Regions from separate parts of the Bacillus cereus group sp. BfR-BA-01383 genome, predicted to be linked through region 1. Evidence: riboswitches for the same ligand, from Rfam matches in the RefSeq annotation. Region 1 holds a riboswitch; each other region holds the start of a gene.

Region 1 (8,105 bases):
CTTTTCCCGGCCACAAACATTCCAACTAATTCATGATTTACTTTAAGAGGTAAATACACAAGAGAGCGCATCGTATTTTCAAACACTTCATCTCCCGGGGCCATACCTGTTTTCCAATCAGTAACAACAACAGTTTCTAATATCTCTTCAAACTCCTTATGTAGGTCAGAATAATTAGAAATATCACGATGTACTTTTCCATCCTTTAATAAAAGAGTCCAGTTCTCTTCATCTTTCGCCCATAAAACATATGCCTGTATTCCTAGAAATCCTTTCAGTGATTGTTTCATCTGCTGTAAGTTGCCGGCAGATAGTCCACGACTTAATTCCGTCGTAATGGAAAAAAGCTTATATAATCGTTCTTTTTCCACCCGTATTTGTCTAACGAAAGAGCTAATGATACAGATTGCCACAAGCGGGAAAAAGAAGAACAGAACCATGATTTCATCCATCACGCCGCGATATCGGTAATCTAACATATGTATAAGTGAGGAATACAGTAAACAAAAACTCAAACTCAAGAGTACTAACATATTCTTTTTACGCCACTCTTCTAGTGGATAGGGCTGAGGAAGAAGTATGATTAAAAGATCGTAAAATAAACTGTTAAACAGGCAAAGAAACGCACTGGATAAAAACAAAATTATGAATTTTTCATATAAAAATGAAAGATTCATTCCAGAAATAAACAATGAGAAGCATCCACTGGAAAACCATTCTGCTAATACGATACTAAGAGCAAGTTGCGCACAATTAAATACCGTCCTTTGCATCGGTAACCGGCGAAACAATTGGATACTTAACATCACACCCACACATGAAACAACTGTTATATGCATTCCAAACTGCCAATTCATTGTATAAATAAGCGTAAGGCTAAGTGTGATTCCACCTCTCCAAATACGGATAGGAAAATACTCAGTAATTCCCATAAACATAATTAGCAACAAAAGCAGTATAAGATGGGAAGGCATTTCAATTAAAAATAAGGAAATCATAACAGCCATTAAACCAAGAAAAGAGATAGCATAAATATAAAAACTAGCTACTTTCTCTCTCATAGAAGTAAAATCTATCTTTCTCAAAACGATCCCTCCCTCAAAAGTTTATTACCATCATTATCTAATAAAAAACCGGCACTGGCAAAATGAGAATGTTCCCATTAGCCAATCACCGGCTGTGCGCTGTCCCTTAGAAGGGATGACACAATATTAGTATAAAACAGGACTCTCCGTTCAGCTACCCATCAAATGTTATATTTGTAAATATATTCTATATCTATCGTATAGAACTAAAGATGTATATGAATCAATTTCATAACAAAAAACTCTCTTCAACTAGACAGAGGGAGTTTATTACCCAATTATAAAACTTCGTTCACTAAATGATACATAAGGTGAAATATCATTTTATTTCTATATTCATTATAACAAAAAGATACATAACTAAACAGACTTGTAATAAAAACCCATAAAAATTAATATATGGTTATACAGTACTTTTACTGTATGATGATTTTAAGAAATTCCCCTTAAAATCAACTTACTCACATACCTTTATACAGTAATTGTTCCCCAATTTCTGTATATCAAAAAACCTTTCATTCATTTGAAAGGTCTTTTTGAGCCTGTACATACTCTTCTTTCGTATTCACATTCATAAACCAATCTGCATTCGCTTGTACATCTTCTCCAGCAACATATTTCACATTACATTGTGATAAAAGCTGCCCCATACTTCTTTTCTCTTCTTGAAGTAAAGTGTAAATCTTCTCTTTCACACGGTTATGATACGCTGCAAGTAACGGCTGTTTTCTTCTATTAATAATAGGTACAACCGCATCGTACTCATCACTCATTTGTTCCAATAAAATAGTAAACCACTCTTGCGAAACGTTTGGTGCATCGCAAGGCATAATCACGTACCAATCTGCTTCGATATATTCCATTCCTGATACCATTCCAGCAAGTGGGCCGTTTCCTTTATAATGCGGAATATCTTCTATAACAGGAACTTGTACGAGTTGCTCCACTCGCTCTTTTATATCGGAGTGACTAATGACTACAACTTCTTGGAGCACAGTTGTCATCACTTTCAAAATATGCTCAATAAAAGTACTCCCTTGCCAGTTCGCCAACGCTTTCGGCTCACCGAATCTACTCGACATACCGCCTGCTAATACAATTCCAGCCCACTTACTCATTGACGATGCAGCTCAAATGTAATATGACCTAATTCCGGTAAAATTAATTTATTCATCGCAAGGCGAACTGCTCCGCTAGACCCTGGCATTGAGAAGACTACTTTGCGTCCAATTGTACCGCTGATCGCTCTACTTAACATCGCGCTACTCCCAATATCTTCTAAATAACTAATCATGCGGAACAACTCACCAAATCCAACAATTTCTTTATCTAATAGCGCGGAAACTGCTTCTATCGTTACATCACGTTTCGTAATACCAGTTCCGCCATTCGTTAATACAACATCGACATCTTCCCTATGATAACCAGCTAACACTGCTTGCTGAATACTCTCTTTATCATCATTTACAATTTCATAAGAAGTCACTGTATGTCCTGCTTCTTTTAATAATTCATGTAATAGCTGGCCGCTCTTATCCGTCTCTTCCGTACGTGTATCGGAAATCGTCACGATCTTGCAGCGTACTTCTTTTGGCGCTTGTTTTTTATGTTCATTGACACTCATTTTTCATCTTCCCTTTCATTTATCTTGTACAATTATGTATAAATCAAAGAATTCAATATGATACAATATAAGTATATTTATCCATATAAAGGAGATTTTTATGTTCTATAACATAAAACGATATGTACCTATTATACCTTTTTCAATGCATCGCTTACGGGTTTGATATTAATTTTTTAAAATTGTATGTACTGATGCTTGATGGTGATATTCGTTACTATTTGACTAACACATTAATTCCTCTCTTACTTGCCTATGTAGTAAATTTTATTTTTAAACGTTCTATTTCTAAATAAGGAGGTTTACATGTTATGGAACTGTACAAAAAATTAACAACAACATTCATCCTCTTATTTATCGCTTCCATCACTGTCGGCTTTTCTTTAAAAGGCGCAATTCCATACGCTACATTAGTGAGCATTATATTTGCAACGTTATTTTTACTGAGCAGTGCATTTTGCGCGGGCAAAGCACGCCAAATGAAAGGGTAATTACATATGTTCCAGGAGAAACCGATAGTTTGCAAATCATGCGAAAAGGAAATATCAACGTATGAGAAAGCGTGGATTCATATGCGATTTCCGGCAAGTGGCATGACAAATATGAAAAAGTATATTGTAGCTCATGCATTCAAATCATAAGTAAAACAAAATAAAAAAAGCTTTGCGCTCACCGCGCAAAGCTTTTCTTCATATATTATAGACCAGCTTGCTCTTTTAAAGCTGCAGCTTTGTCTGTACGTTCCCATGAAAGATCTACATCAGTACGTCCGAAGTGGCCGTAAGCTGCTGTTTGTTTGTAAATTGGGCGACGTAAGTCTAGCATTTTAATAATACCAGCTGGGCGAAGATCGAAGTTGTTACGAACTAGTTCTACTAGTACGTCTTCAGATACTTTACCAGTGCCAAATGTATCAACTGAAATTGATACTGGTTGTGCTACGCCGATTGCGTATGCAAGTTGTACTTCTGCTTTATCAGCAAGACCAGCTGCTACGATGTTTTTCGCAACATAACGAGCTGCATATGCTGCAGAACGGTCAACTTTTGTTGCATCTTTACCAGAGAATGCACCGCCACCGTGGCGAGCGTATCCACCGTAAGTATCAACGATGATTTTACGTCCTGTTAAACCAGCATCACCTTGAGGTCCACCAATTACGAAGCGACCAGTTGGGTTAATGAAGAATTTCGTTTCTCCATCCATTAATTCAGCTGGAACTACAGCTTTAATTACATGTTCTTTTAAATCGCGATCGATTTCTTCCCATGTAACATCTGGATGATGTTGTGTAGAAATTACAATTGTATCCACACGTACAGGTTTACCATTTTCATCATACTCAACTGTAACTTGCGTTTTTCCATCCGGACGTAAGTATGATAATGTGTCATCTTTACGTACTTCAGTTAAACGGCGAGCTAATTTGTGAGCAAGCGAGATTGGAAGTGGCATTAATTCTTGTGTTTCATTACATGCGAAGCCAAACATTAAACCTTGGTCTCCCGCACCAATTGCCTCAATCTCAGCGTCAGTCATTAGACCTTCGCGTGCTTCTAGCGCTTGGTCAACACCCATAGCGATGTCAGCAGATTGCTCATCGATAGATGTTAAAACTGCACAAGTTTCTGCATCGAATCCATATTTTGCGCGTGTGTAACCAATGCCTTGAATTGTTTCACGAACGATTTTCGGAATATCTACATAAGTAGAAGTCGTAATTTCCCCCGCTACCAATACTAAACCAGTTGTTACAGTTGTTTCACAAGCTACACGTGCATTTGCGTCCTTTGATAAGATCGCATCTAAAATTGAATCAGAAATTTGGTCACAAATTTTATCTGGATGTCCTTCAGTTACAGACTCAGATGTGAACAGATGACGTTTTTTTGTCATGTGGTAAACCTCCCTACAGTAATTGTATATATTGTACGGAACTCATCCTTAATTTGCCACAAACTGCGACATACATTTATTCTCCCACACAAGCATACAGAAAAACCTTTCCCACTTAACATAGAGGAAAGGTTTAATTTGCTACTTGCATACTGCTTTTTGCCCTTTGCTCTTATCGTTCGAGACCATTAGCCTCGCACAGGTTTTAGCACCTATTCACCTGTATTTACCACTACAAGTGAGGTTGCTGGGCTTCATCGGGCCTGTCCCTCCGCCAGCTCGGGATAAGAGAGTATCCGTCCCAACCTATACTAAAGAAATGATATTCATTTGTCAATTAATATTCACATTTTCCTAAAAGTTTTTCTCCATAAGTATAGAATGAAATATAAATAAGGAAATAATACATTCACACAAACAAAAATAAATAAATAGTATACATTATTTATATAATTGTGTTATACTCTTGCTAGGGATTACGAGAGAAATATTTCATTAAATGAAAAGGATGGTATATAAATATGAGTACTGTGAATGTCCAAATTGGTTTACATGAATTATTGAACGGAAGCAATGCACAGATTCAATTAAGTGTTCCGCAATTAGTGGAAAAAGTATTAATGCGAAATGAAGGGAAATTAACTTCTACTGGTGCAGTTTCTGCTTCAACAGGAAAATACACAGGACGTTCTCCTAAAGATAAATTTATTGTGAAAGAAGCATCGGTTGCTGACAAAATTGCTTGGGGTGCAGTGAACCAACCGATTTCTGAAGAACATTTTAATAAATTATATACGAAAGTTTTAGAATACTTAAAGGAAAAAGAAGAGTTATTCGTCTTCAAAGGATTTGCTGGCGCTGACCGTAACTATCGCCTACCAATTCAAGTTGTTAACGAATACGCATGGCATAATTTGTTCGTACACCAATTATTTATTCGTCCAACTGAAGAAGAATTAACAAATCATGAATCAGAATTTACAATTGTTTCTGCACCGAACTTTAAAGCAGATCCAGCAATTGACGGTACAAATTCTGAAGCATTCATTATGGTTTCATTCGAAAAACGTATCGTACTGATCGGTGGTACAGAATACGCTGGTGAAATGAAAAAATCAATCTTCTCTATCATGAACTTCTTACTACCTGAACAAGATATTCTTTCTATGCATTGCTCTGCAAACGTAGGTGAAGAAGGCGACGTAGCACTATTCTTCGGTTTATCTGGAACAGGTAAAACAACATTATCTGCTGATCCAAACCGTAAATTAATCGGTGATGATGAGCATGGCTGGTCTGATAACGGCGTATTCAATATTGAAGGCGGTTGCTATGCGAAATGTGTAAACCTTTCTCATGAGAAAGAACCACAAATCTTCGATGCAATCAAATTCGGTTCAGTTTTAGAAAACGTTGTCATTAATGACCAAACACGTATCGCTGACTATAACGATACTACTTTAACAGAAAATACACGTGCTGCATACCCTATGCATGCGATTGACAATATCGTACTACCAAGTGTTGCAGGACATCCAAATACAATTATTTTCTTAACTGCTGATGCATCTGGCGTATTGCCTCCAATCAGTAAGTTATCAAAAGAGCAAGCTATGTACCACTTCTTAAGTGGTTACACTAGTAAATTAGCAGGAACAGAGCGCGGTGTTACATCTCCGCAAGCTACATTCTCAACTTGCTTCGGTTCACCATTCTTACCACTTGATGCATCTCGCTATGCTGAAATGCTTGGTGAAAAAATCGAGAAACATGATGCGAAAGTATTCTTAGTAAACACTGGCTGGACTGGTGGCGAATACGGCATTGGTAAGCGTATGAACTTAGGTTACACTCGTGCAATGATTCAAGCAGCGCTAAGCGGCGAACTTGCAAAAGCTGAAACAGCTAAACATGACATCTTCGGTCTTGAAGTTCCACTTCACGTACCAGGCGTACCTGACGAAGTGTTAATGCCTGAACAAACTTGGGCTGATAAAGCTGCTTACAAAGCAAAAGCAATTGAACTTGCAAACGAATTCAAAGAAAACTTCAAAAAGTTTGATAGCGTTTCTGACGATATTATTAACTTAGGCGGCCCAATCGCTTAATAATAAAAGTTTCTGATGGAATAACCCTTTACTCATATGAATAAGTGTCGTGTAACCGTAAAGTTTCGCGTACTCACCGACAAAACCCAATGCGGCTTAACGGTTACACACACTTACATAAAAAAGAAGCTTACGTGAAAAACGTAAGCTTCTTTCTATATATTCTTTACTTTACCCACATGCAAATCACAGCTTCGAACACATAAATTATATTCCTACTCACTACATCCCTCTGGTTTTACACCACATGGGGCTAAAAAAGGATCTAACCGCTTCTACCCAACGCTGGATCCTCTATTCCATCTAAAAAGAAGCTTTTTATCTTTTTAGCTCTTCGTTAATTCCTTCTCATCCTTCATACTATAGTAGCCTAAATTAACAACAATTAAGAAATAACCGCCCATAATCCCTACTGCGAATGCCCACATAACCATATGGTGCTCAATTTCGTACATAATCACAGCACCCAAAATGGCAGCTGCAAAACGATTGAACATACCGAGCGTCGGTGCTTTCGTCTTCTTTACAAGACTATCTCCAAGCTTCTCAATCCGTCTTCCTAAAAGCCAAACACAATACATACTTACAATAAGTCCAATTCCAGCACCTAGAAAATGCGCTGAAAACGGTGTTAACATCCAGCCTAATAACAGAATACCTAGTAAATAATACGATTGAATTTTAAACGCTCTTAATGACATACTAATCATACTGTACTCCTCTTCAGTAGTTTTCATCTATCCAACAAAAGCTGTATAACTCATTTTTTTCGAGCTCATACTACTTAAAAATCCATTTCACCCAAATTAAAAACAACATAAACACGCTGTTTATGTTGTTTAAATGTTTTTATAAAATAATATTATACAAGATTTTAAACATCATACCCTCATAATTTGTGACGTTTTTCCAAACATTTTTCGTCCGTTTATGAAAAAAGTGATATCAATCTATGAACATACGGATATGATGTAATAAGTACACAAAAAAGGGGGCGTCTAATGACTTATTTTTTAATGGCTCTCATTCATCTCATTGTCCCTGCACTTATTGGACTTTCATTGTATTGGTACACAAAAAAACATAGTATTTTCTACGCTGTCCTCGGTGTCCTTCTTCCAGGCATTATTCTTATTACACTCTTCCGTCTTCCATTTTTAAACTTAATCCCACTTATTACTGCGATCTTATTTCTCATCTTCTTACCAAAAATAAAAAAATAGGAAAGCAGATCATAGGTGATCTGTTTTCCTATTTTGATATAGGTTCCCCCGCAGTAGAATGTACTTGTACCCTCTCTGATTTCACAAACCATAGACCAAAGAAAATGATAATTCCACCGATTATTTGTTGTAACGATACATATTCATTCGCCCATACTGCAGCAAATAA
Region 2 (7,380 bases), on a different contig from region 1:
AAGATAACTGAATTTTGTCAGATATTTTTTATGTTGTCAACGATTTTTTGAAAAAATTTAATTTATCAATTCGATGAATTGCTTCTCGTAATCTATCTTCTGTATGCAAGAGACCAACACGGACATACCCTTCGCCATGCTCACCAAATCCAATACCAGGAGCAACTGCAACGTGTGCTTTTTCTAGTAAAATATCAGAAAATTGCTCAGATGTATATCCTTCTGGTACAGGAAGCCATGCGAAGAATGATCCTGTTGGAATATCAACATTCCAACCAATTGAGTGACAAGCTGAAATAAGAGCATTTCTCCTAGATTCGTAACTATTTACAAGATCTGTTACACAAGACTGTGAACTTAATAGTGCTTCGCGGGCTGCGTCTTGAACTGCACCAAAAATACTAACATACATATGATCTTGCAATAGGTTAATTGTTTCGATGACACTTTCATTCCCGACTGCAAAAGCAATACGCCACCCAGCCATATTGAAAGTTTTTGATAATGTGTAAATTTCAATTCCTGTATCTTTAGCGCCATCTGCTTGCAAGAAACTAACGGGTCTTTGACCATCAAACCCGATAGCACCGTAAGCAAAATCATGAACAACTAATATATTATGTTTATTAGCAAAATGAATGGTTGCATCAAAAAAATCTTTTGATGCAGTAGCGCCAGTAGGATTGTTTGGATAGTTTAAAAACATTAACTTTGCGCTCTCCGCAATAGAGTCATCAATTTTTGTATAATCCGGTAAAAAATTATTTTCTGCAATAAGCGGCATTGTTTCAAAGTGTGCCTTTGCTAAAGCAACTCCGGATAAATAATCTGGATAGCCTGGATCTGGAACGAGAATAGTATCACCAGGGTTTGTAAAACAAATTGGTAATTCTACTAATCCAGCCTTTCCACCAAACAAAATAGCAACTTCAGTTTTTGGATTTACTACTACATCATATTCACGTAGATAGAATGTTGCCACAGCTTCTTTTAAACTTTCATGTCCGCGAAATGGCGGATATTTATGATGAATGGTCTTTTCGGCAGCATCTTGTAAAGCTTTTACGATATGCTGTGGTGTTGGTTGATCTGGATTACCTTGACCTAGATTAATAACATCGTGACCAGCTGCAACGACTTTGTTAACTTTTGCAACAAGTGAAGCAAAAAATTGTGTTGGCAATGATGTTACTATCTCAGAAGGTTGAAATAATTTCATACTTTCCACCTCTTTTGAAAGTTGTTACAATTCTAGTGACAAATGATATAATCTTTCCAGTATTTTGTAAAGAAAAAAATAAGAATGGGGCTGACAAAATGAAAGTCGCATGTATTCAAATGGATATTGTCTTTGGAGATGTAGAAAAAAATATTGAGAACGCTAAAACTAAAATTAGTGAAGCGATGAAGGAAAGACCAGATGTTATTGTTTTACCAGAACTATGGACAACAGGATATGATTTAACGAGACTTTCTGAAATTGCAGATAGGAATGGATTAGAAACGAAAGAAAAGTTGAAAGAATGGTCGAAGCAATATGGTGTACATATTGTTGGTGGCTCGATAGCAAAGCAAACAGAGCAAGGTGTTACAAATACAATGTATGTTGTAAACAAGGAAGGAGATCTAGTCAATGAATATAGTAAAGTGCATTTATTTCAGCTGATGGATGAACATAAATATTTAGTAGCGGGTAATGAGACAGGTGAATTTAAGCTAGATGATGTAGAGTGTGCTGGCACAATTTGTTATGATATTCGTTTTCCGGAGTGGATGCGTGTTCATACTGCTAAAGGTGCAAAAGTTTTATTTGTTGTAGCAGAATGGCCATTAGTTCGTTTAGCACATTGGCGCTTGCTTTTGCAAGCGAGAGCAGTTGAAAATCAGTGTTATGTTGTTGCCTGTAATAGGGCAGGGAAGGACCCAAATAATGAATTTGCAGGTCATTCTTTAATTGTCGACCCTTGGGGTGAAGTTGTGGTAGAGGCAAATGAAGAGGAATCGATTTTGTTTGGCGAGCTTAAATTCGAGAAAATTCAAGAGGTTCGTAAAGGGATTCCAGTTTTTGAAGATCGTCGTCCAGAATTATACAAATAAAATGTTGACAAGTGATTTTTATTCTTGGTATAGTCTTCAACATAAAGTTAAAAATTCAAAAAATTATACAACTCTTATCAAGAGCAGGTGGAGGGATTTGGCCCGATGAAGCCCAGCAACCGACCGTAATACCATTGTGAAATGGGGCGTGTATTTACGCCAAAAGGCACGGTGCTAATTCCAGCAGAAAGTATACTTTCTGGCAGATAAGAGGGGAGAAGATTAACTTCAAACCTCTTTCTTTGTGGAAAGAGGTTTTTCTGCGTCAGAAAAACCTCTGAATTAAAAAAGGGGGAGAAGACGATGGGATATTATTCATTAACAGAAGTAACAGCTGTACAATATGCGAAAGAACGTGGCTATTTTGAAAAGGCAGCAAATGTAGTTTGCCATGAAATTGGAGATGGAAATTTAAATTACGTGTTCAAATTAGATGATGGAGTGAAGGCAATTATAATAAAACAAGCACTTCCATATGCGAAAGTAGTTGGTGAGAGCTGGCCATTGTCTATAAAAAGAGCAACGATTGAAAGTAAGGCACTGCAAATTTTTGCGAAGTATGTGCCAGAATACGTTCCGGAAGTATACAGTCATGATGAGAAGTTGGCAGTGACGGTAATAGAAGACTTATCAAGACTAACAATTACAAGAAGAGGATTAATAGACGGAGAGGATTATCCACTTTTATCTCAGCATATCGGTCGTTTTCTAGCAAATGTTTTATTTTATACTTCAGATTTCGGTCTGCAGTCAGAAGAGAAAAGGGTACTAGAAGGTACATTTGTAAATCCAGACCTTTGTAAAATTACAGAAGATTTAGTGTTTACAGATCCGTTTGGGCATTACGATACGAACGATTATGAACCAGATTTACAACTAGCTGTTGATGAACTTTGGAGTGATAAAACTTTAAAACTAAAAGTAGCGCAATATAAATATAAATTTTTAACGAGAAAAGAAACGCTTATTCATGGGGATTTACATACTGGTAGTATTTTTTCATCGCCTTCTGAAACGAAAGTGATTGATCCAGAATTTGCAACGTACGGTCCATTTGGATTTGACATCGGTCAATTTATTGCAAATCTATTATTAAATGCTTTATCTAGAGAAGAAGAACAGAGAAGGGTGCTATTTTTCCATATAGAGAAGACATGGAGTTATTTTGTAGAAACTTTTACGAAATTATGGATTGTAGAAGGTGTAGAAGTATATACGAAAGAAAAACAGTGGTTACCAATTATTTTGCAAAATATCTTTACTGATGCTGTAGGATTTGCAGGATGTGAATTAATTCGAAGAACAATTGGTTTAGCTCATGTAGCTGATTTAGATGAAATAGCAAATAAAGAAAAAAGAATTCAAGCTAAGAAACAAGCTCTAAACTTAGGAAAAGAACTAATAAAATATGAATCTAAGAGTGCTGATATTCAACTGTTTCGAACATTATTTCAACAAACAGTTTCAGGGGGCATAAAAGCATGAGTACGATTGTTACTGTGCCGAGATCTGTAAGTTGGAAAGGTGATACAATTGCGGTATTAAATCAAACAAAGTTGCCGCATAGCACAGAATACAAAACGTTAACGACTATTGAAGAGGTTTGGAAAAGTATTGTAATGCTAGAAGTACGCGGAGCACCTGCAATTGGAATTGTAGCAGCATTTGGTTTGGCACTGGCAGCAAAAAAATATAATACTGTACATATTGAGGAATTTCAAAAGAAGTTTAATAGAGATTGTAATTATTTAGGGACATCACGTCCGACGGCAGTGAATTTATTTTGGGCAATTGATCGCATGAGAGAATCTATTCGAGAGATTACTACAATAAAAGAAGCGCGAAAAATATTAGAAGCGGAAGCGCTTTGCATTCAGCAGGAAGATGAAGAGGTGTGCCGGAGTATTGGAGAACATGCGTTAACATGTTTTGCAGACGGTGATAACATTTTAACAATCTGTAACGCTGGAAGTATTGCAACTGCACGATACGGTACTGCATTAGCCCCTTTTTATATCGGAAAAGAGAAAGGTGTGCGTTTACATGCATACGCGTGTGAAACGAGACCCGTTTTACAAGGTGGACGTTTAACGACTTGGGAGTTGAAGCAAGCGGACATTGAGGTCACACTTATTACAGATAATACGGCAGCTCATGCAATCCGTACGAAAGAAATTGATGCGATTATCGTAGGAGCAGATCGAATTGTCGCAAATGGAGATACGGCAAATAAAATCGGAACAATGAATTTAGCTATATTAGCAAAGTATTTCGATATCCCATTTTACGTTGCAGCTCCGTTATCTACATTTGATATTACGAAACAAACAGGCGCTGAAATTATTATTGAAGAAAGAGATGAAACAGAAGTTACGAAAATCTTTGGGAAACAAGTAGCCCCAATTGGAACTAATGTTTATAATCCTGCATTTGATGTAACGCCGAATGAATTAATTACAGGGATTATTACTGAGAAAGGTATTATATGCGGAGATTACAAACGAGAAATTGTATCATTATTTGAAAAACAAGCTAATACATAATAGCTTGTTTTTTTGTGCCTAAATGTGTTCTTTTCCCTTATTTATATAATGAAAGGAGGAGAGAGGGATGGAAGAGTGGATCAGGATGATAGGTAATGTGGGATTTCCTATTGTTGTAACACTATATTTACTCCATCGTATTGAAAGTAAATTAGATGGGGTAATTGTTGCAATAGAAAAACTGCCACAGCAATTACCAAAGTATGACGATCCTCGTGATAAAAAATAAAGTTTGCTCTTCGTGAGCAAACTTTATTTTTATTGAGCAGTATAACCACCATCGATAACGACAGCTTGACCCGTTATTCCTTTTGCTTTTTCACTCGCTAAAAACATAGCATAATCAGCAATTTCTTGTACTTGTAATAAGCGCTTTTGGGGTACAAGTGGATAAATGATATCTTCTAAAACATTTTCAAGTGGTACATTTCGTGTAGTGGCTAAATCCTCTAGTTGATTACGTACAAGAGGGGTATCGACATAACCAGGACAAAGGGCATTAACAGTAATTCCGTGGATAGCACCTTCTAAAGCCGCAACTTTTGTTAATCCAATTACGCCATGTTTTGCGCTATTGTAGGCGGATTTCCCTGCAAATCCAACAAGACCGTTAATCGAAGCGACGTTAATAATCCGGCCATACTTTTGTTTTTTCATAATCGGAAAGGCATGCTTAATTGCGATAAACGGAGCGATTTGCATAATTTTAATTAGCAGCTCGAACTTTTCAGTTGGAAAATCTTCAATTGGTGAAACGTGTTGCATTCCAGCGTTATTAATTAATATGTCTAATGAACCGAAGTGAGTAACTGCTTGAGAAATTGCTGCTGTAATTTCTTCTTCAGATGTAACATCACATTTTAAACCGATCGCTTGAAAGCCTTCTTTTTGTAATTGTTCAGCAGCTTCTTTCGCACGCTCTTCAAGACGATCACTAATAATAACTTTTGCGCCTTCTTTTGCAAAAGCATTTCCCATTTCATAACCAATACCACTCGCAGCACCTGTTAAAAAGACAACTCGATTTGTAACCATGGTGAAAAACACTCCTTTATATAAAAATTCTCTTATTGCTCTATTTAGAGGAAGAATCATAAAAATCCTGCAAACATTTGGAAAAAACATAACTGGCTATCTTGCAAAACAAGATAGTGGGAGGATTTGAATTATGTCGACAAGTCAAATGCTGAAAGGGATTTTAGAAGGATGCTTACTTGCTATTATCTCTGAAGGTGAAATATACGGTTATGAAATGAGTGAAAAGTTAGCGAAGTATGGTTTTACAATGGCAAGTGAAGGAAGTATTTATCCGTTATTAATACGAATGCAAAAAGAAGGATTAATAACAAGTGTAATGAAGGAGTCTCCATCTGGTCCAAAACGGAAGTATTATACGTTAACAGATAAGGGAGAAGATGCACTGGATGAATTTATGGGTCGCTGGGAAGCGATGCAAAGTAGTGTAGAGCGTCTACTTGAAGGAAAGGGGAGAAGAAAATAATGCTATCAAATGAAGCGCGTAAGTTTTTATTAGATATGAGATTATTTTTGACGGCAAAGGGTGTGAAAGAAAGTGATGTTCATAATTTTTTAGAAGATGCAGAACTCCATTTAATTGAGGGCGAGAGTGACGGGAAAAGTGTAGCAGACATTTTTGGAAGCTCACCGAAAGAATATGCACATGAACTTGTAAAAGTGATGGAAAAGGATAGACAAGAAACGTGGAAGCAAATCGGTTTTACAGTAATGAATATCGTTACGTTTTGGATTATTGCTTCTATCTTAGTAGTGAATAATGGGATTTTACAGCTTTCACTTATTCAGTGTATTGGTTATAGTTTCACATTAATGTTAGCTGTTATAGGCCCTAATTTTTTGCTCCGTAAAAAGACCTTTGTAACAAGCTTTACAAAAACATGGTTTTCTATGTGGTCTTTAGTCATGAGCGCTCCAATGTTTTTATTAGGAGCGGTTACGATATTAAATGTAATATATTCTACAAAGATGGTTACATTTACCCAAGTGCAAAGTTATATGTTAGCTGGAGGGATCTTTATCATCACAGTAGCTATAAATATATATTTTGAAGGATGGTTTAAAAACTTATATTTAATTATTCCTCTTTCTATTATGTTAGTGTTTCAAACATTTACATCCGAAGATCTTATGCCAATGTTATTTCAAATTATATGTTTATACGGAAGTTTATTTATTTTAATCTTCGTTGAAATTATGATGAAGGCGAATAGAAGAGAAACGGTAGAATAAGGGAGGGGTTATAATGAAGATTTCTAAAGAAGGCGGAAAGTTTTTAATCGATACGAAAGTGTATTTAATAACAAAAGGGATTAAAGAAGAAGATGTGGATGCCTTTCTAGAAGATGCAGAATTGCATTTAATAGAAGGGGAGCAAGAGGGAAAGACGGTAAAGGATATATTTGGTGATTCGCCAAAAGCATATGCGGAAGAATTGGCGAAAGAGATGGAGAAAGATAAGGGCGGGAGTATAAAAAGTATTCTTGCAATGGTAATTGGTATTGGTGGATATTGGTTACTTACAAATGTTTTATTTGGAAGTCCAAATCAGCAGTTTACGTTAACGAATGTACAGTTAATTGGTTATCCTATCATCTTAATCATTACAATTATTGGAACAATTGTCGCGTTTAGAATGTCTTCTTTTAAAAGTAAATTAGTAGAGTTTGGAATTATTTATGTAATAGTAATGGTTCCTATTTTA
Region 3 (8,105 bases), on a different contig from region 1:
ATCTGCATATTCTAATGCTAGATTCATATCGTGTGTGATAAAAATAAATGATATTCCCTTTTTAGTCAGTTTTTTAATAAACGACATAAACTGTTTATAATGATAGTAATCTTGTCCAGCTGTCGGTTCATCTAATATGATAAGTTTGGGATTTGTGATTAATACAGATGCGATAGTTAATCTCTTTTTTTGCCCGTAGCTTAATGCCTGAATTGGCCAATTACGAAATGGATATAAACCACAGATTTTTAACGATTCTTCAGCTCTATATTTAACTTCTTCCTTAGAAAACTTTTTAAATTTCAAAGAAAATGAAACTTCTTCTAACACAGTAGGTTGTGTAATCATATGATTTGGATTTTGCATCACATAAGATATAATTTCCCCACGTTTACGAATAGACCAAGAACTGATAGTTACTCCATCTAACAAAATTTCTCCATCTTTTATTTTATTTATACCAATCAGACTATGAGCTAATGTTGATTTCCCTGCTCCATTATGTCCCAACAGCGCTACAATTTCTCCTTCGCATATTGATAGACTTACATTTTTTAATACTTTTTGTTTATTAGGATATGAAAATGACAAATTCTCTACTTTAAGTAATTCCTTGTTTTTAGTATTACTTTTTAATACAATTTGCTTATTCATCCACTCTTTTATAACGCTATAGATTCTTTCCTTGTGAAGATTTTCAAGTGGATATATTACGTCATTATTACTATCAAAATGTAATCTCTTTAGTGCTTCGATGTAAATAGGCTCTCGTAAGCCAATACGAGGTAATATATTTGATGCCAAAATCTCTTCTGGTGTCCCTATCGCAACAACTACACCTTCATCAATTAAAATAATTTTATCCACATCCAGTTTTAAAATTTCTTCTATTCGATGTTCAATAATTACAATTGTTTTATTATATTGTTTATGTATATCTTTAATAAGTTCGATTGTATGTAAGCTACTTAGCGGATCTAAGTTTGCTAACGGTTCATCGAACAATAATATATCGGCATTTGTTGTTAACAGACCTGCTAGAGAAACAGTTTGCTTTTGGCCTCCTGATAATTCATGTGGACTTTGTTTATGAAAAGTATGCATCTTCACCTTTGTTAATGAGTCTGCAACAATCCTTTTCATATCATGTTGATTTACACATTCATTCTCTAAATAAAAAGCTACATCTTCTTCTACTGTAAGGCCAATAAATTGAGCATCTTGATCTTGCAAAATTGTTCCTACATATTTACTCTGTTCAAAAATACTGCCTTCCCTCGGGTCTTTACCAGCAATTAAAATGTTACCCGTACTAATCCCTTCATATGAAAATGGGATTAGCCCATTGATACAATGAGCTAACGTCGATTTCCCTGAACCGCTTCGTCCAGCAATTAGTACTTTTTCGCCAGAATTTATATGAAATGTAATGTCTTTTAAAGTAGGCTGCGCAGCATGCCCGTATTGAAAGGTAAAGTGTTCAAACGAAATAATTGGTTGCATGTTAACATCCCTACTTTTCAATTTTTAAATGTGTATGTTTTTTATTTGATTTAGCCAGACCAATTGTAATCGGTAATCCAAGAACTAAAAATACAATAACATCCGAAATTGTTGCTCCTAGTACTTGTATAACAATTTTGTCAAACGGTTCTCCCATCACAATAATATCGAATGCTCCAGCAAATATAATAGCAATGACAATACCAACTAACCCAGCAATTGCTAAATAAGAAATATCCCCCTTACTATACGTCCCGTTTTTCACACTAAAACCAGTTCTTTTTTGAATGAGACCCATCGCAAAACCAATAATTCCTGAGCTAACTACCCAGCCCCACCAAATACCCCCGCCAGTGATCGTATCTGTTACGGTATGACCGATAAGTCCTATTAACAGTCCAGCCACTGGACCAAATAATGCACCAAAAATGGTTAATATAGCTAATCCAGGTTTAATAAATGTATTTGGTGCAATAGTAAATCCCCAAAGTCCTAATATCCCGTATAAGGCTGATCCGATTCCGATTGCTACTACTAACTTTGTTGATAATTTGTTCATTTCAATTCTCCTCTCATATTAGTAAACTTTTATTACTCTATATTTATTTAAAAAATGAATTATGCATCGACACTCCCTTTCTATACAATAAAAAATGACCTCTTACATAAGAGGTCATTTTCTTTCACGTTCAAGAATCCTCTTATCTTGCAAAAAACACATCGTGTCCTCTGCGGAATTAGCACCTTCCTATGAAATTACATAGGGGTTGCTGAGGTTTCTTAGGGCCGTTCCCTCCACCTCTCTGGATAAGTATTAATTTGTAATTCGTATTATGGCACCAATAAGAGTGATTTTCAATACTTTTCTAATTATTTTTATTTTTCGTTAAATAATACACCTAAATCATTGTATTCTTATCGGAATTATGAAATAATGAATTCAAAATTGTTACGGGAGGAATGTATGATGAAAGTAATTGGTTTAATTGGTGGACTAAGTTGGGAATCTACATCACTATACTATAAACATATTAATACACTTACACTCTCTCAATATGATCAAAATGCTAAACTTGTCTTATACAGCATGGACTTTGGTGAAGTAACTACTTTATTACAAAACCATCAATATGAAGAAGTGAAAAATGAATTAGTCACAGTTGCAAAAAAAGTTGAAAAATCCGGTGCTGACTGTTTATTAATGTGCTCAAATACGGTGCATTTATTTGCTGAAGAAGTAGAAAATGCAATATCCATCCCGCTTCTTCACATTGGCGATGTAAGTGCTAAAAAAATGGTAGAACACAATATAAAACGTATCGGACTTTTAGGGACGAAACAAACGATGGAACAAGATTTCTATAAATCACGACTAGCAAATTATAATATTGAGACAATCATTCCAAATGACGAGGAAAGGACTTTTATCCATCATGTTATTTTAAATGAATTAAGTAAAGGAATTATTTCAGAAACATCAAAAGAAAAGCTATTACAAATTACAAACTCATTAGTTCAAAATGGTGCGGAAGGTATACTACTCGGTTGTACTGAAATACCTTTGCTCATTTCCCAGAACGATCTAACAGTTCCTGTATTTGATACTGCTTTTTTACATGCAAATACTGCTGTGCAGTTTGCTGGATAATAAAATAAAAGCATAAAAGTGTGCCCTCTATGTTTTTAATTGTCCAATCTATTAATTTAAAAGAGATTCCATAACTGTAATTGCTTCTTTTGATAACCTATTTGCTGCTTCAAGCTCTGTCAGCCTTTGTGCTAATAAGCTGTTCTTTATCATACGGTATTATCACAAATGGAACATTAGGTTGATAAATAATTGTCAGTCATCAAAAAAAGCATCTACAAAAATAGATGCTTAACCGTGATAAGGAGTGTTCTGTGAGGTTAGGATAAGCTTTTCAGCTTGTCCTATGCTATCAATATATGATTTAATTTATAAAACGTGAATAGTTAATAGAATTATTTTATGCCTCTTTTCTAATCTATTTCTATATTAAAACGTCCCTAGTTTATATACATACTAGAAACGATTCGTACTTTTTAATTCTCTACTTTTGTCGCTTCCCCAGTTAACCGCTTACTTTTCAATTCAAAATAAGCATCTAAAACTTCTTTTCCAATATCAGAGTTAATACCAGATTTATCATTTATAACCCACGGTACAACGACAGAAAATGCTATTTCTGGATCATCATATGGCGCATATCCTGCTAATGTTAAGTTATAGCATTCTCTACGATCGCCTTTCTCATTTCGCCCAATATCACTTTCTCCACCGTATACCGTTTGTGCGGTCCCTGTTTTACCAGCTGGTTTATACGATGCTTTTTGGAACGCTCTTACTCCCGTTCCATCCCCTTCTTGGAATACCTTTCTAAATCCTTCTTTTACTTGATTTATATACTCCTCTTTCATATCTACTTTATTTAAAACGACTGGTTCTATTGAATGCATCACTTTACCAACTTCATCTTTTTGAACGGTTTGTTCTCTAATCTCTTGAACAATTTGCGGTTTCATTCGATAACCGCCATTTGCGATAGTTGAAATATATTGTGCAAGCTGAAGTGGTGTATACGTATCATACTGTCCAATCGAATAATCTAATAAGAAACCAGGCTGATTATCTTTTCTTCCAATTTGTCCCGCAGTTTCATTCGGTAAATCAATACCAGTTTGTACGCCTAGTCCAAATTGCCTGAAATAATACCTCATTTTATCAAAGTATTCTTGTTTAATATCTAGTGAACTATTTTTCACATAATCCACGCCGGCAATTTTTAATGCTATATTAAACATATAAACGTTTGAAGAAACTTGTAACGCTCTTTGATCGTCTATATTTCCAAACTCTTTCCAAGACTTCTTCTCCTTAGTACCTTTAAACTTCATAGGTGCATCATAAAAATGTGTTCCTGGAGTTATAGCATTTGTTTCAAACCCTGTTAACACTGTCGCACCTTTAACAGTTGATCCAAGCTCATATGAACTTGTCATCGTACCTAAAGCATAATCTTCCACTTCCGTTTTCCCATCTTTTTCTACAAGCTTTTTCCCAGCCATTGATAATACTTGGCCGTTTTTCGGATTCATCATTACAACGAAAGCACGGTCTAACATCGATTCTGAACCTTTATATGCCTTTAATATTTTCTCTATGCTCTCTTCAACTTTTTTCTGTAATTCCATATCTATCGTTAAAGTTAAATTCTTTCCGCTTTTCCCTTCCGAAACCGTTTCTGTTCTTATCGTATTACCCTGTTTATCGGCAATGCTTCTTACTTCTTTTTTTGTACCGTGAAGTACATCTTCGTATTGCTGCTCGATATAACTTTTGCCGACTCTATCATTTCGGCTATAATCACGCACCAAATAATAGTCTAATCGTTCACTTGGTAATCCTTCATCGGCATTAGAAACATTTCCAAGAACGGATCGGAATAATCCATCATTTACATAGAATCTCTCCCAATCAACTGATGCGTCTACACCTGGGAGATTCGCTAAATTCTCACTAATTACAGTATATTCCTTTTCGCTAACATCTTTTTTAATAATTTGAGGTGCCATTTGATAACCAGAAGTCATTTTACTTTTAATAGCTAACACTTTTATATCTTTATCTGTTAATTCTTTAAGATTTTTATCTGTAACTCGTTTTCTTTTTAACTCTTCTATTTTTTTATCTAGCTTCTTTCCACTAATATCTTTCTCCCTAAATGAATCTATTTCTTTTTTTGATACTAGATTTTGAGCAAGTTTTGGATTTAATTGCATCCAAAAATCTTTCTTATCTGTCTCAGTTAACTTATTTATATCTTCTTGCGGCATTTCAATTATTTCTGCAAGTTGTCTTGCAGTTTTTAGCATTTCTTCTGATTTTACTCCTTTCATCTTTGTATATGTAATCGTGCGTAAAGATTTATTATCAACAACTGGATTCCCTTCTCGATCAAATATTTTCCCACGCGGGACAGAAAGACTCACGGTTGCATTTTCTCTCTTCTCTACTTCATTTTTATACGTCTCTCCATCGATAATTTGCACTTTACCTAACTTTATTATCATGGCAGAAAATAATAAAAATACACAAAAGAATAAAATGTTTAACCGTACTGGCATTGCTCTACTACTTTTTTTCTCTTGCTTCTTCACTTTGTCATAATCTCCTCCTTTTAGCGATTTGAATAATAATGGTATCTCTATATTAAAAATAATGTACAACTTCTATACATTACTTCGTATGGATATTAATATAATGTTAAAAACTTAATTGAAATTAAAACAAAGGTAAAGAAAAGGTAAAGTTTACTAAAGTAAATATAAAAATACCCAATAACAAAAAGTTTAGCTTTTTGTTATTGGGTATTTAATAATTTAAGAATTAATAGTAGATCGTATTGATATACAACTATCATCACAATTTGATAGAGATTGTTTACTTTGAATTTTCGGCAAGTAAATCGTTACAGTTGTCCCGACACCAACCTCACTCATAATGCTTATTGTCCCTTGATGACTTTCAATAATTTTATAACTTAACATTAATCCAATACCGGTACCTTTTTCTTTCGTACTATAAAAAGGCTCACCTAATCTCTTAATTCTTTCTTCAGGTATTCCTATTCCTTCATCTATTACATGAATAATAACACCATCATTATTGATTTTTTTTATATGGATTGAAATTTCCCCACCATCTGGCATAGCTTCAATTGAATTTTGTAAAATATTAATAAATACCTGTTTCAGTTGATTTTCTGAGCATTCAATGATTACTTCTTGGGAATCTGTATATAATTCCACTTGAATATTTGTCATAATTGCTTTTGTATTTATTAAAGATACGACATTTTTAAATATTTGATAAATATTTTTCTTTTCAGTATTTATTTCATCTGTTTTAGCAATTGATAAAAACTCTTGGAGGATTGATTCTATTCTTTCTATTTCGGAAAGCATAAGGTCAAAATATTGCTCTTGATCTTCTTTATTAATTTGGAATAACTGTATAAACCCCTTAATTACAGTTAATGGATTCCTTACTTCATGAGCTACCCCAGCTGCTAATTGACCGATTGCCGCTAATGTATCTGATTTATTTAGCAATTCTTCTGTCTTTTTTCTCTCTGTAATATCGCGTACGATAATCATAATTTTATCCTGCAATAATGGTAAGCACCTAGCTTCAAAGAAATCGATACTTTCATTAATTGTAAGTGGATATTCGACAATTGCATTTGTTCCTTTTTCTTTCACTTGACGAATTGCTTCTTGAAATTGCTGCGCTACTGGAGATGGTAATACTTCGTAAAACTTTTTTCCCATAAAAGCTTCTGCGGGTACGTAAAATTTTGTAGGAGATCCTGCTTTATACTCTATAATTGTGCCATCATCTTCTGTTAAGAAACATAAATCTGGTAAAGCTTTAAAAATTAATTCCAATTCAGATGTTTGTTGTTTCAACTGCTTTTCTATCGCTTTTAAATGTGTAATATCTACGCCAACAGCCCAGTAGCTGAATCCTGTTACAGGAAACTGCTCTGATATATTTGACCACATGATTGTTTTAACTTCTCCGTTTTTACATGTTAAACGCATTTCCCAATCTCTAAAATTTTTTCCTCGAGTCAAAAATTTATTTTGTATTTGGTGACGATAATTATGGTCTGGGTACAATAATTGAAGTGCATTTGGATTCCCGATTATCTCTTTAGCAGTATAACCTGTTACAATTTCACATTCACGATTCCATAGAATAAAATCTCCATTATAATCAAGCGCATCAACCATGACAGGCATGTTTTGTAAAATTGTATGTAGCTCCTCCTCTTTTTGAGAGAGGAACGTTGCATTTTTAGTTTGTAATACTTTTATTGCACCATCTAAAATTAGGTTTGCTAGCATTTCAAAGTATTTTTGACAATTGAAAATTTCACTTTTTTGGGACCATACCACAAAAGATCCTAAATATTGATTGTATAAGAAAATGGGGATTTCAATTTTGGGAAGTTTACATATTTTCATTTCATTTATTCCAAATGAAAATATACATACTTTTTCAGCATCAAGAAGTTGATGTGATATGTTTGTTAATTTATAAAATTGTTCTGCCATGGTTTCTATTGTACTCACATCAATAAGTTCCATTAGCCGCGCATTCATTCCTTTTTCACCTCAATATGTAAAATTAATACAACTCAAAAATTCATACTTCTCCATTATACGAAGAATGTGCGTATAGGTATATAGCTGTAGAATAATTATTCAAACAAATTTTATTTTTCAATTAAAAATAGATAATAGTATACGCTTCAAGTGAAACTTTCATCCATCAGGTATTATCCATTCCGTACAAAGCGACGTATTATTTGTATGCCACCCTTCAACCTAACTTCCTTTATGTTCGTTAAATTTCAAAATTGTAAACGACTCTTAGCAGAATAAAAATACAAAAAATATAAAGTTCATAAAATTTTCATAATTATTATGAAAATTCTAAACATTTATTCCAATATATTCTATATAATAAAAAGTAATAAGGCTTCTATGAATCTCATAGAATACCTTACCCCTAA
Region 4 (8,105 bases), on a different contig from region 1:
TACCATAGCTGTTACAGATGCTTCCGGCTCCATCATGAATCCCTCTGTTAATGAAATTCCTATTTCCTTTGGATGAATTAGACGGAATAATTTTTCTTGATCCGCAAGTTCCGGACATGCTGGATAACCAAATGACACGCGTATTCCTCTATATTTCGTGCGAAAACGTTCCTCCATCGTCAGTTCAGGTGCGTCTGGAATTCCCCAACGATCACGAATGAGCATATGTGTTTTTTCCGCAAGCCCTTCTGCTAATTCAAGCGCTAACGATTGAATAGCATGACTACGTAAATAATCACCTTTCGCCTTCCACTCTTCAGCAATGTCCCGAACTCCTTCCCCAACTGTAACCGATAAGAAAGCAACATAGTCCATCTCATCTCCAATTGGGCGTAAATAATCTCCTAAAGTACGGTATGGTGCTTTTCCTTGCCTTGGGAATGTGAAGCGCTCTATAACACACGTATGATCTTCTGGATCATATATTACAATGTTTTGTCCGTCGCTTTGCGCTGGGAAAAATTGATACACAGCTTTCGGTTTTAACCAAGATTGTCCTTCCTGCAATAACTCGTCTATTAAATCATTTAATTCGTGCGCTCTTTTATCTCCCTCACGCAAAAGCTTCTTCACATTTCCTTTTAATCCAAGGTGATGTCCAAGTAGCATTTGTCTATTTAAAAACGGGGCAAGATGTGAGACAGGAACATCACGTAATACAATTCGTTTTGTTGAATCTGGCACCATAACTGCTGATTTTGGTAATGGCTCAATTACTGCCGGAATTTCTACTTTCTTCTCTTCTTTTTTTACGATATGAAGATGGCGTTCTTTTTTATCCTGTTTCATCTTCTCACGCTCTTCTTCTTTTTGAAGCTTGTTAATAATATCAAGCCCCGTCATCGCATCACTTGCATAACATACGAGCCCTTTATATGATGGCGAAATACGATTATCTGTAAACTTTCTCGTTAACGCTGCGCCACCTACAACAATTGGAATATCGATATTTGCTGCTTTTAAATCTTCAGCAGTTGTTACCATTTGTTGCGCTGATTTTACTAGCAAACCAGAAAGACCAATAATATCAGGCTTCTTCTCTTGTACTTCTTGAACGATTCGATCCGAACGTACATTGATTCCTAAATTAATAATCTCATATCCGTTATTCGATAAAATAATTTCAACGAGGTTTTTCCCAATATCATGTACATCACCTTTTACAGTTGCTAATAATACTTTCCCTTTTTTCGCACTTTCGCTAGATTCCATATGTGGCTCTAAATAACTTACAGCAGCTTTCATACTTTCAGCACTTTGTAATACTTCAGCAACAATCAATTCATTATTATTAAATAATCGTCCCACCTCATCCATTCCTGTCATAAGTGGACCATTAATAATATCAAGAGGTTTCCTTCCTTCTTCCAGCGCAAGACTTAAATCCTCATGTAACCCTTGTTTTGTCCCTTCTACAATATAATTTGCTAGTCGTTCATCTAGAGTTAACGTTTCTTGCACAACGACATCTTTCTGTTTAGCAACTCGGTAAAAGTTTGTAAATTCTTCTAACGTCTCTTTCGTCGTTTCAAACAGTAACGCATCTGCAAGACGTTTTTCTTCTTCTGGAATTGACGCATAGCGTTCTAATTTTTCCGTATTCACAATTGCGTAATCTAATCCTGCTTTCGTTGCATGGTATAAAAAGACAGAATTTAATACTTCACGGCCAGCTGGTGGTAAACCAAATGATATATTACTTACACCTAAAATCGTTAAACATTCTGGTAACGCTTCTTTAATAAGGCGTATACCTTCAATAGTCGCTGCTGCTGAACCGATATATTCCTCATCACCTGTCCCTACAGGAAATACGAGCGCATCAAAAATAATATCAGATGGGCGTATACCATACTTCTTTGTTAGTAACTCATAGCTTCTTTTCGCAATTTCTATCTTTCGTTCTGCACTAACGGCCATACCATCTTCATCAATTGTTCCTACAACTATAGCGGCACCGTATTTCTGAAGAAGCGGCGTCACTTTTTTAAATCGTTCTTCTCCATCTTCTAAATTAATTGAATTGATAACAGCTTTTCCTTGAATATAAGTAAGGGCTCTCTCCATCACATTTTCATCTGTTGAATCAATCATAATCGGTACTTTTAACACTTTCGTAACTTCTGCCAAGAAATTTTCCATATCTTCAATTTCATCACGATCAGGGTCCGCCATACAAATATCAATAATGTGAGCATTTTTCTTCACTTGTGCTCTTGCCACTTCAGCAGCCTCTTCAAATTTCCCTTCTGCTACTAATCGTTTAAATTTACGTGAACCAATAACATTCGTTCTTTCGCCTACAAATAACGGTCTCATAGAATCATCATATTGCAATGCCTCTAATCCACTAATTCCATGTCCATCTCGTTCTTTGTGCTCACGAGGATTAAGCGATGCTAATGCTTCTTTCATCGCTCTTATATGTTCTGGCGTTGTACCACAACAACCACCGATAATATTAACCCATCCTTCCTCAGCAAAGCGCTTCACTTTTTCAGCGAGAGAAGATGGAGATTCATGATAATGTCCATCTTCATCGGGAAGACCTGCATTTGGATAACAAGAAATGTAACACTCCGATAAATCAGATAGTGAACGAATATGGTCTCTCATAAACTCCGGACCAGTCGCACAGTTTAATCCAACAGATAACGGCTTCATATGCTCTACCGATAAATAAAAAGCTTCAATTGTTTGCCCTGCTAGAGTCGTTCCCATCGGTTCAATCGTTCCAGAAATCATAATAGGAACCGTTTTTTTGAGTTCTTCAAAAGCCGCTTGAATTCCAATATAAGCAGCTTTCACGTTGCGCATATCTTGACTCGTCTCAACGAGTAATACATCAACTTCTCCTCTTAATAATCCTCTCGCCTGCCTTGTATAAGCTTCAATTAGTTCTTCAAATGTAACGCCTCCTGTAACACTGATTGCTTTCGTTGTCGGCCCCATTGCACCTGCAACATATACTTCCTTCCCGCTTTCTGTAACAGCTTGCTTCGCCAAAAGTGCTGCCTTTTCATTTAGTTCTTCATCTAAATGAGACAACTCATAATCACTTAATACAATATTCGTCGCACCAAATGTATTTGTTTCAATAATGTCAGCTCCGGCCTCAATATAAGCTTTATGAATCTTTAAAATTACATCTGGCCTTGTTTCTACTAAATATTCATTACAGCCCTCGTACTCTTCTCCCCCAAAATCTTCCGCAGTTAAGTCTTCTTGTTGGATCATTGTCCCCATTGCACCGTCTAATATTAAAATGTTATTTTGCAATCTCTCTTCTATACACTTCATCAATTAATACCTTCTTTCACTTCTTGCTTTTCTCTTACATATTTAACGAGATGCTCTGTAATTTCATATTTTAAAAATGGTGTGATTAGGTATATACCATTAAAGTATTTTAGTGCCGTATCAATTAATTCTTCTGAAATACGAATCCCTTCCTCAATAGCTACTTCTTTGGTTTCATGTCCATCCATTCTCTCTCTTATTTCTTCAGGAAGAGTAATTCCTGGTACCTCAAAATGAAGGAAATCTGCATTTCGCTTACTTACTAATGGCATAATCCCAATAAAAATAGGTTGTTCCAAATGCTTTGTCGCTTCATATACTTCTTTAATTAAAGCAACATCATAAATCGGCTGTGTTAAAAAGTATTCTGCTCCGGCATCTATTTTTCGTTCCATTCGTTTTACTGCTGCTTTTAAATGTCTTACATGCGGATTAAACGCACCTCCAACTGAGAATCTTGTTGCCGGACCAATTGATTTCCCTAAAATAGAACGACTGTCGTTCATCGCTTTAATCATTTTAATGAGCTCGATAGATGACAAATCATATACAGAAGTTGCACCTGGAAAATCACCAACACGCGCTGGATCACCAGTTAAAGCTAACACTTCTTCCATACCTAATGCTGATAATCCCAGCAAATGAGACTGCAGTCCAATGACGTTATGATCTCTACACGTTAAATGCGTCAATACTGGAATATCGTGCTTCGTTAATAACGCACCCATAGCCATATTCGACACGCGAGGAGATGCTAATGAATTATCTGCTAGAGTAATAGCGTCTGCCCCAGCTCTTTTCAACGCTCTTGCTCCCTCAAAAAACCGCTGTGTGTCTAGCGTTTTCGGTGGATCTAATTCCACTACAACCGTCGTTTGTTTCTTTGCCTTCTCTGCAAGAGTGACATGTGCTTTTGAACGTTTCTCGTGTGTATGAACTACTTTTGGTCTTTGAATCGTCTCCTTTTCTATTACAGGTGTAATATTCGCAATAGCACGCTTCATACTTGCAATATGTTCCGGTGTAGTGCCACAACAACCACCCAATAACCGAATACCTTGCTCAATAAATTTTGGTGTCATCGCTTCGAAATATGCTGGACTTCCCTCATATACGTAACGTCCCTCCACATAATTTGGGAGACCTGCATTCGGATATGCTGACAAGTAGCCATTTTGAGGAATCGATATCATTTTAAATGCTTCCGTCATATGAAGAGGCCCTAGTTGACAGTTCAATCCAACAACATTTGCACCGCAATCTAAAAGCTGTTTTAATATTTCATTTACATCATTTCCATTTTGAGTCGTACCTGCCTCATGTAGCGCTAATTGGGCTACAATCGGAATGTTTGTTTGTTTTCGTAACACCTTAACAGCATGAAGTAATTCAAATTCATCATAAAAAGTCTCTAATAGTAATCCATCAACTTGTTCGTCTAGTAAAGCACCTGCCTGCTCAAGTAGCATAAATTCTCGTTCTATATCAGTCGTTGTAACAGCTCCGATATGTTTCATGCCACCAATTGTTCCTAAGATTGCATTTTTTTCTGTCACAGATGCTTTCGCCAGTTTTACCGCCGCTCTATTAATTTCGATAACTTGATTTTCTAAACCATACATACGTAATTTCGCTTCATTTGCTCCATACGTATTCGTTTGAATCACATCTGCTCCAGCAGCTACATATTGTTTATGAATCGATATAATTAAATCCGGATCAGATATATTCAATTCTTCGAAACTACTTTGCAAACCATGCGAATGTAATAATGTTCCAACCGCACCGTCACCTATTACAATTCCTTTTGATAATAAATCTAGTAATTTCACGAATCTCCCTCATTTCTATCAATATAAAAACCCCCTCTTCACCTTGAAGAGGGGGACATAATTGTTCCGCCTCTTATTATGCAAAACATTCGTTTTGCAGGTATTAGCACCGTTTCAAACATTTCGTTTAAAGGTTGCCGGGTTTCACAGGGCCTTTCCCTCCACCGCTCTCAATAAGAGTTTGTCTATATATTTTATTTATGTAGTTAAAAGGAAATGCGTTCCCCTTTTAACAATGTTTGTTAATTTTTTAATAAATTTAGCATGCACAAAAATAAAAGTCAATGATAGTTGTTGAAAAATAAAAATTATTTAAAATAAAGTTGCAATTCAATTATCTTTTGTTGTAAAGTTAAAAACATAATAAAATTTCATACGAACATTCTTATCTAGAGAGGTAGAGGGACTGGCCCTATGACGCCTCAGCAACCATTAACATTCATTCGTTAATAAGGTGCTAATTCCAGCAAATTGTGAAAGATTTGACAGATGAGAAGAAGACTCTATTCAAACCGAAAGCCTTCTTCTTAGAAGGCTTTTTTTATTTTATCTCGATTGGTGAGGGCTAATAGTCAGTAGGTGCTGCCCCCCACTGATTAAAGTTTCACTTTATATTCACTTCATTGTTCAATTTAAAAAGGAGGAATTTTCACATGTCAACTATCGAAACAAAACTAGCACAAATAGGGAACCGTAGCGAAACTACAACAGGAACTGTTAATCCACCTGTTTATTTCTCAACAGCTTATCGTCACGAAGGACTTGGTAAATCTACTGGCTTTGACTATTCACGAACTGGTAATCCAACTCGCGGTATTTTAGAGCAGGCAATCGCAGAATTAGAGCATGGTGAACAAGGTTATGCCTGTAGCTCAGGAATGGCAGCTGTTCTCCTCGTCCTTTCTTTATTCCGATCTGGAGACGAACTTATTGTATCTGAAGATTTATACGGAGGAACGTATCGCTTATTTTCCGAACATGAAAAAAAGTGGAATATTCGATGTAGATACGTAAATACACAATCTATTAAACAAATTGAGCACGCTATCACACCTCAAACGAAAGCCATTTTCATAGAAACTCCGACTAATCCATTAATGCAAATTACTGATATTGCCAATGTCGCAACTGTAGCCAAAAGACACGGACTACTTCTTATTGTAGATAATACGTTCTATACACCTTATATACAGCAACCATTAACAGAAGGTGCCGATATCGTTCTTCATAGTGCAACAAAATATTTAGGTGGACATAACGATGTACTAAGCGGACTTGTCGTTGCAAAAGGGAAAGCACTTTGTGAAGAAATCGCTCATTATCATAATGCTTCAGGGGCTGTCTTAAGTCCATTTGACTCATGGCTATTAATTCGTGGTATGAAAACTTTAGCTCTTCGCATGAGACAACATGAAGAAAATGCGAAAGCAGTTGTTGCTTATTTAAATGATGAAGACGGTGTGACAGATGTATTTTATCCAGGAAGAGGCGGTATGATTTCATTTCGTCTTAAAGATGAAACATGGATTAATCCATTCTTACAATCTTTATCCCTAATTACATTTGCTGAAAGTCTTGGTGGTGTAGAGAGTTTAATGACTTATCCGGCAACACAAACACATGCTGATATTCCTGAAGAAATCAGAACGGCAAACGGTGTATGCAATCGCCTTCTTCGATTTTCCGTTGGCATTGAAAATAGTAACGATTTAATTCAAGACTTAAAACAAGCCATTAAACTTGTAAAAGAAGGTGTACAAATATGAGTTATTCTATAGATACACTTTTACTACACAACCAATATAAACATGACTCGCAAACAGGGGCTGTTAACGTTCCCATTTATAACACATCTACATTTCACCAATTTGATGTAGATACGTTCGGAAAATACGACTACAGCCGATCTGGTAATCCAACTCGTGAAGCTCTTGAGGATATTATCGCTTTATTAGAGGGCGGAACAAAGGGATTCGCATTTGCATCAGGTATTGCAGCGATTTCTACTGCATTTCTCCTACTTTCACAAGGTGATCACGTACTCATTTCAGAAGACGTATATGGAGGAACTTATCGAATGATAACTGAAGTTCTCTCTCGCTACGGTGTTTCACATACATTTGTTGATATGACTAATTTAGAAGCAATAAAGCAAAACATTAAACCGAATACGAAGCTCTTTTATGTAGAAACACCATCTAATCCACTTTTAAAAGTAACAGATATTCGAGAGGTTTCTAAACTCGCAAAATCTATTGGTGCTCTTACTTTTGTTGATAACACATTTTTGACACCGCTATTCCAGAAGCCACTTGATCTCGGCGCCGATGTCGTTCTTCATAGTGCCACAAAATTCATTGCTGGTCATAGTGATGTTACTGCCGGATTAGCGGTCGTAACAGATGCCGAACTCGCTCAAAAACTTGGATTTTTACAAAATGCATTTGGCGCTATTTTAGGACCTCAAGATTGCTCTCTCGTGCTTCGCGGTCTAAAAACATTGCATGTACGTCTTGAACATTCAGCTACAAATGCCAATAAAATTGCACATTATTTACAAGAGCACGCTAAAGTTAAAAATGTCTATTATCCGGGATTACAAACACATCTCGGCTTTCATATTCAACAGTCCCAAGCCACATCAGCCGGTGCTGTCCTATCTTTCACTTTGCAGTCAGAAGATGCTCTCCGCCAATTTTTATCCAAAGTTAAATTACCTGTTTTTGCAGTTAGTTTAGGCGCTGTCGAATCTATTCTTTCCTATCCAGCTAAAATGTCACATGCGGCACTGTCTCAAGAAGCTCGTGATGAAAGAGGGATTTCTAATTCATTACTCCGGTTATCAGTCGGTCTTGAAAATGTTAACGATTTAATATCTGATTTTGAAAATGCCCTTTCTTACGTAGAAGAACC

The links. A riboswitch is a leader RNA that binds a small molecule or an ion and turns the genes downstream of it on or off. The one in region 1 is predicted to bind S-adenosylmethionine.
Positions count from the first base shown of each region.
Region 2: it holds a riboswitch for S-adenosylmethionine, as region 1 does, so the genes downstream of both, mtnK (S-methyl-5-thioribose kinase) here and metK (methionine adenosyltransferase) in region 1, are expected to answer to the same signal.
Region 3: it holds a riboswitch for S-adenosylmethionine, as region 1 does, so the genes downstream of both, MR065_RS09105 (ECF-type riboflavin transporter substrate-binding protein) here and metK (methionine adenosyltransferase) in region 1, are expected to answer to the same signal.
Region 4: it holds a riboswitch for S-adenosylmethionine, as region 1 does, so the genes downstream of both, MR065_RS01630 (bifunctional homocysteine S-methyltransferase/methylenetetrahydrofolate reductase) here and metK (methionine adenosyltransferase) in region 1, are expected to answer to the same signal.

Region 1 covers NZ_JAKUFP010000002.1:87,151-95,255, reverse strand. The annotation lists gene MR065_RS02700 (GAF domain-containing sensor histidine kinase) at 1-1,085, opposite strand, end outside; gene MR065_RS02695 (molybdenum cofactor guanylyltransferase) at 1,601-2,203, opposite strand; gene MR065_RS02690 (MogA/MoaB family molybdenum cofactor biosynthesis protein) at 2,200-2,709, opposite strand; gene MR065_RS02685 (hypothetical protein) at 3,021-3,200, shown strand; gene metK (methionine adenosyltransferase) at 3,406-4,605, opposite strand; SAM riboswitch class I at 4,775-4,896, opposite strand; gene pckA (phosphoenolpyruvate carboxykinase (ATP)) at 5,127-6,713, shown strand; gene MR065_RS02670 (ATP synthase subunit I) at 7,040-7,423, opposite strand; gene MR065_RS02665 (hypothetical protein) at 7,715-7,936, shown strand; gene MR065_RS02660 (DMT family transporter) at 7,965-8,105, opposite strand, start outside.
Region 2 covers NZ_JAKUFP010000001.1:96,553-103,932, reverse strand. The annotation lists gene MR065_RS00575 (pyridoxal phosphate-dependent aminotransferase) at 29-1,219, opposite strand; gene MR065_RS00570 (carbon-nitrogen family hydrolase) at 1,234-2,097, shown strand; SAM riboswitch class I at 2,169-2,310, shown strand; gene mtnK (S-methyl-5-thioribose kinase) at 2,401-3,582, shown strand; gene mtnA (S-methyl-5-thioribose-1-phosphate isomerase) at 3,579-4,640, shown strand; gene MR065_RS00555 (YvrJ family protein) at 4,708-4,869, shown strand; gene MR065_RS00550 (3-hydroxybutyrate dehydrogenase) at 4,899-5,675, opposite strand; gene MR065_RS00545 (PadR family transcriptional regulator) at 5,809-6,141, shown strand; gene MR065_RS00540 (DUF1129 domain-containing protein) at 6,141-6,908, shown strand; gene MR065_RS00535 (DUF1129 domain-containing protein) at 6,922-7,380, shown strand, end outside.
Region 3 covers NZ_JAKUFP010000006.1:175,688-183,792, forward strand. The annotation lists gene MR065_RS09100 (ABC transporter ATP-binding protein) at 1-1,503, opposite strand, end outside; gene MR065_RS09105 (ECF-type riboflavin transporter substrate-binding protein) at 1,514-2,062, opposite strand; SAM riboswitch class I at 2,202-2,317, opposite strand; gene MR065_RS09110 (aspartate/glutamate racemase family protein) at 2,468-3,151, shown strand; gene MR065_RS09115 (peptidoglycan D,D-transpeptidase FtsI family protein) at 3,568-5,682, opposite strand; gene MR065_RS09120 (PAS domain-containing sensor histidine kinase) at 5,905-7,692, opposite strand.
Region 4 covers NZ_JAKUFP010000001.1:275,394-283,498, forward strand. The annotation lists gene metH (methionine synthase) at 1-3,360, opposite strand, end outside; gene MR065_RS01630 (bifunctional homocysteine S-methyltransferase/methylenetetrahydrofolate reductase) at 3,360-5,192, opposite strand; SAM riboswitch class I at 5,263-5,372, opposite strand; SAM riboswitch class I at 5,575-5,688, shown strand; gene metI (cystathionine gamma-synthase/O-acetylhomoserine thiolyase) at 5,846-6,958, shown strand; gene metC (cystathionine beta-lyase) at 6,955-8,105, shown strand, end outside.